2 regions of the Arthrobacter sp. Y3221159 genome follow, and region 2 is predicted to be linked to the other one. Evidence: predicted binding sites of a transcription regulator. Region 2 holds the regulator's gene; the other holds the start of a gene.
The links. Region 2 encodes HspR, which represses chaperone genes until heat shock. Its sites were predicted from a motif close to AAGTTGAGTCNNNNNGACTCAACTT; they were not measured.

Region 1: a site for HspR is predicted at 1,336-1,360, ahead of clpB (ATP-dependent chaperone ClpB). Genes of this name have one in related genera too.

Annotation. Positions count from the first base shown of each region.
Region 1 is NZ_JBNHFC010000002.1:262,849-265,297, forward strand. It holds gene clpB (ATP-dependent chaperone ClpB) at 1-1,308, opposite strand, end outside; gene AC5RT3_RS03600 (YciI family protein) at 1,464-1,847, shown strand; gene AC5RT3_RS03605 (sulfate/molybdate ABC transporter ATP-binding protein) at 1,916-2,449, opposite strand, start outside.
Region 2 is NZ_JBNHFC010000015.1:12,572-15,020, forward strand. It holds gene AC5RT3_RS15240 (aldehyde dehydrogenase family protein) at 1-263, shown strand, start outside; gene AC5RT3_RS15245 (hypothetical protein) at 333-719, opposite strand; gene AC5RT3_RS15250 (heat shock protein transcriptional repressor HspR) at 888-1,313, opposite strand; gene AC5RT3_RS15255 (DnaJ C-terminal domain-containing protein) at 1,329-2,300, opposite strand.

The sequences.
Region 1 (2,449 bases), on a different contig from region 2:
AGCATCGGTTTCCCCTTCCAGGGCCAGCTCCTCCATGGTGAGCCGGTCAACCTGGCGCCGGAGCTGGTCGATCTCCTCCGGGGCGGAGTCAATTTCCATGCGCAGCCGGGACGCGGCCTCGTCCACCAGGTCAATGGCCTTGTCCGGCAGCTGGCGTCCCGAGATGTAGCGGTTGGACAGCGTGGCTGCGGCCACCAGGGCGGAGTCCGCGATGGAGACCTTGTGGTGCGCCTCATAGCGCTCCTTCAGGCCCCGGAGGATGCCGATGGTGTCCTCCACACTTGGCTCGCCAACATAGACCTGCTGGAACCGGCGTTCGAGCGCGGCATCCTTCTCGATGTTCTCGCGGTACTCATCCAGGGTGGTGGCACCGATCAGCCGCAGCTCGCCGCGGGCCAGCATGGGCTTGAGCATGTTGCCCGCGTCCATGGAGGAATCACCGGTGGCACCGGCCCCCACCACGGTGTGGATCTCGTCGATGAAGGTGACGATCTGGCCCTCGGAGCCCTTGATCTCCTCGAGGACCGCCTTCAGCCGCTCTTCGAATTCGCCGCGGTATTTCGCACCGGCAACCATGGAGCCAAGGTCCAGCGAGATCAGCGTCTTGCCGCGCAGGCTTTCCGGGACGTCGCCCGCCACCATCCGCTGCGCCAGCCCCTCCACGACGGCGGTCTTGCCCACCCCTGGTTCACCGATCAGCACCGGGTTGTTCTTGGTCCGGCGGCTCAGGACCTGGACCACGCGCCGGATTTCGGAGTCGCGGCCGATCACCGGGTCCAGCTTGCCGGCACGGGCCATGGCCGTGAGGTCCGCGCCGTACTTCTCAAGTGCCTGGAAGGTGTTTTCCGGGTCCGGGCTGTCCACCTTGCGGTCGCCGCGGACACCCGGCAGGGCGGCGAGCAGCGCCTCACGGGAGGCACCGGCGTCGCGCAGCACCCGGGCTGCTGCGTCGTTTCCGCCCGCAAGGCCCAGGAGGAGGACCTCGGTGGAGACGAACGTGTCGCCCAGCCGGTCGGCTTCCTCCTTGGCGTTCTGGATGGCCTGCAGGGCAGGGCGGGAGAGCTGCGCCTGCTGGCTGGAACCGCCGGAGGTGGCGGGCAGCGCCTTGATGGCGCTGCTGGCCTGGACGCTGACCGCGTCCGGGTCAGCACCGGTGGCGCGCAGCAACGCAACGGCAACACCTTCGCGCTGGTCCATTAGCGCCTTGAGCAGGTGCGCGGGCTCCACCTGCGGGTTGCCTGCCGTGGAGGCGTTCATGGCCGCAGCCGAAAGAGCCTCCTGGCTCTTGGTAGTGAATTTGACGTCCAAAGAGAGCTCCTTTCAGGGGCGGTTTTCAAGTTGAGTGTACTACGCTCAACTTTGCTTTGGGACAGTTTATTTCCTGTTGCGGCCACCAGTTTTCCCGCAGCGCAATTCGGTTCCGCAGTTCCCTTGGGAAGCATGGTGCCCCTAGGATCGGGCGTGTGACCGGGGAGGACGGTTCCGCCGGCGCACTCGAGACGGGACAGGACATGAAGAAGTTTGTTGTTCTCTATATCGCCCCCCAGTCGGCCCAGGCCCAGATGGCCGAGAGCACGCCCGAAGCTGCACAGGAAGGCATGAAGGCCTGGATGGAGTGGGCCGGGCGCGCGGGCGACGACATCGTGGACATGGGCAATCCGCTCGGCACCGGCAAGGAAATCACCGCCACAGGGTCCGCTGAAGCCACCACTGGGGTGGCGGGCTACGGCATCCTGCAGGCCGAGGACCTCGCCGGCGCTGAGGCACTGCTGGACGGCCACCCGCACCTCATGATGCCGGGGGCCAGCATCCAAGTGTACGAGTCCCTGGACTTGCCGGGCATGTAGCGCCCCGGACTTTTCGTCCAGATATGCAGGCTTCGCCGCCCCGGAGGTCCGCATATCTGGACAAAAACTCAGGCCTCGTAGACGGACACCTCGGCTGCCTTAACCACGAAGTGCACCGTCATGCCGGGAACCAGCCCCAGGTCCGCCGAGGCAGCGGGCGTGATGTCCGCCGCCATTCCGCCGGCCCGGACCCTGACCTGGTCGCCATGGGGCTCCAGGTCAGTGATGGCGACGGCAAAGGAGTTGCGGGGGCTGCCGTGCGTGTCCGCCACGAACACCGACACGGCCGACGGCGGAAACACAGCCACGCCGGGCCGGCCGGATCCCCGCGCCTGGCTGCCATCCTCCAAGTGCCCGTAAACCTCCCGGCCCTGGCTGGTCCTGACCCCATTGTCCGTCAGCGTGCCCGGCACGAAGTTCAGCCCGGCCAGGCCGGCGGCGAAGGAGCTCCTGGGCCGTTCGAGCACCTGCCGCGTGGGGCCTTCCTCCACGATGCGGCCGCCTTCCAGGATGGCCACCCGGTCCGCGAGCATCAACGCGTCCAGGACATCGTGCGTGACGATGATGGCCTGCCGGCCGGCAAGGACCCGTTTCAGCATGCG
Region 2 (2,449 bases):
TCATCCGCTACAGCACCATTGATGAAGCAGTGCAAAAGGCCAACGCCCTCGACGTCGGCCTCGGCGCCTCGGTCTGGTCCTCAGACCTTAATGCTGCCCGCGAGGTGGCCACCCGGATCCAGGCCGGCACCGTGTGGATCAACCGGCATGGCGCGGTGGACCCCCGCATCCCCTTCGGCGGCGCCAAGCAGTCCGGCTACGGCCTCGAATTCGGCGTCGAAGGCCTCAAGCACCTCGGCGTCCCCCAGGTGATCAACGGCTAGGAATCGTTGGAGACGGGAGCCCCGCATCCCTGCTGCTGTGCGGGGCTCCCGGGCTTTTGGGTGATGCCGCTACCCCAGGGCCGGGGCGGCGGAGGTGCGGCCGGCCAACTGCCGGCGGGCCCAGCGGGCCAGCTTCTTGCCCTTGCCCTTCCACCAGTTGTCCTCGTCCTTGTCATGGTGCAGCCGGAAGATGATGGCCACCAGCACGAACATGCCCATGACCACGTCCACCCAGGACGCCACCACCAGGGCGATCAGCACGGTGAGGCCGTTGGCGATGAGGGACGGGACGGCCAGGGTCCGGAACACGGTGCTGGCGACGTACCGCCGGTGCGACCGCGGAACGGATAGGGCGCGCACCATGTCGAAGCACACGCACACCACCACGATGGTCTGCCCGATGGCCAGCAGGACCTGGCCGGGAACCGAGCCGCTGAACGCGGCCACCGACTCCATCCCCGGGCTCACGGCCGGGCCTTAAGCTGAGAACCACACATCAAAAACCCCCAGAAACTTAGGAACCACTGCTGATCCAGCGATGGTTCCATTGAAGTTTCCGGGGGCGGACGGGGCACGAGTAGTGGGTACTCGAATTTCGGCCCGGGCCTTCAGCCGAGTACTTATCTACTGTCCGATGGCGCGCGGCCGCCACAGCACCACGGCCTGCGACCGGGGCCGGGGGCGCTGGCCGCGTGCCAAGGTCACCACGTCCCCGGCCGCGCCGGCGGCGAAAATGCGGGAGTCGAACGGCTGCGGCCGGCGGCCCAGTTCCTCAGTCAGTTCAGAGACCCGCCGTTGCAGGGCGGCCACCTGGTTTTCGAGCTCCAGGATGCGCTTGATCCCCTCCAGCGAAACGCCTTCCTGGGACAGCCGCTGCACCTCCCGCAGCATGTTGACGTCCCGCTGCGAGTACCGGCGGGACTTTCCCGGCGCGCGGCTGGGCTTGACGATGCCCAGCCGGTCGTACTGCCGCAGGGTCTGCGGGTGCATGTCCGCCAGCTCGGCCGCCACCGAAATCACGAAGATGGGCTGGTCCGCATTGATGTCCACCGAACACCTCCGCTGCTACAGCCGGGCCTTGGCGGCCAGGCCCTCGCGGACGTCCGCACCTGCTGTGGCATCGGCAAAGGCCTTGACCGCGGCTTCGGCTTCCTTATTCAGGTTCTTCGGTACCGCGACGTCGATGGTCACCAGCAGGTCGCCGGTAACCTTCGAGGTCTTCACGCCTTTGCCCTTCACCCGCAGGGTACGGCCCGACGGCGTCCCGGCCGGAACACGGACCCGCACCTTGTCGCCGTCGATGGTGGGCACCTCGATGTCGGCGCCCAGCGCGGCTTCCGGGAAGGTGACGGGGACGTGGATCCGCAGGTTGTCGCCGTCGCGCGTGTAAAACGGGTGGGGCTGGACCGAGACGGACACCACCAGGTCGCCGTTGCCGGCGGGGCCGGGCTGGCCCTTGCCGCGGACGCGCACCTTCTGCCCGTCCTTGATGCCGGCCGGAACCCGGACGTCGACGACTTCACCGCTGGGTTCCCGCAGGCCAATGGTGGTGCCGCGGATGGAACCGGCAAAGGAAATGCTGGTGGAGGCGGTACGGTCCGCGCCCTTCTGCGGGGTCCGCTGGAAGCCGGTCTGGCCGAAGCCGCCACCAAAGAGGTCGGCGAACTCGGGCGGAATGCCGCCGGCGGAGGGGTTGAACCCGCCCGCATGCCGTCCCGTGTTGCCGGTGAAGAGGCCGCCGAACAGGTCCTCAAACCCGCCGTTGCCCGCGCCGGCGCTGCCCGGAGCAAACCGGGCACCGCCACCCATGGCACGGATGGCGTCATACTGCTGGCGTTCCTCGGGATCGGAAAGCACCGAGTACGCCTCGGAGATGTCCTTGAACTTCTTCTCGGAAGCGGTGTTCCCCGAGTTGGTGTCAGGGTGGTGCTCTCGGGCCAGCTTCCGGTAAGCCTTCTTGATATCGGCGTCGGAAGCGTCCTTGGCAACACCAAGGATCTTATAAAAGTCCTTGTCCACCCAATCCTGGCTAGCCAATGGCGTTTCCTTTCAAAGTCTTCTAACTAACAGCTCTCCGCGGTACAGGGGCCCCCGCCCCTACGCGTGGCGGCTGGGTCCTTGCGGACCCCAGCCGCCACGCTCCGGCAGGCCCGATGCCACTCCCGGGGCCCCTGTACCGCTGCGAG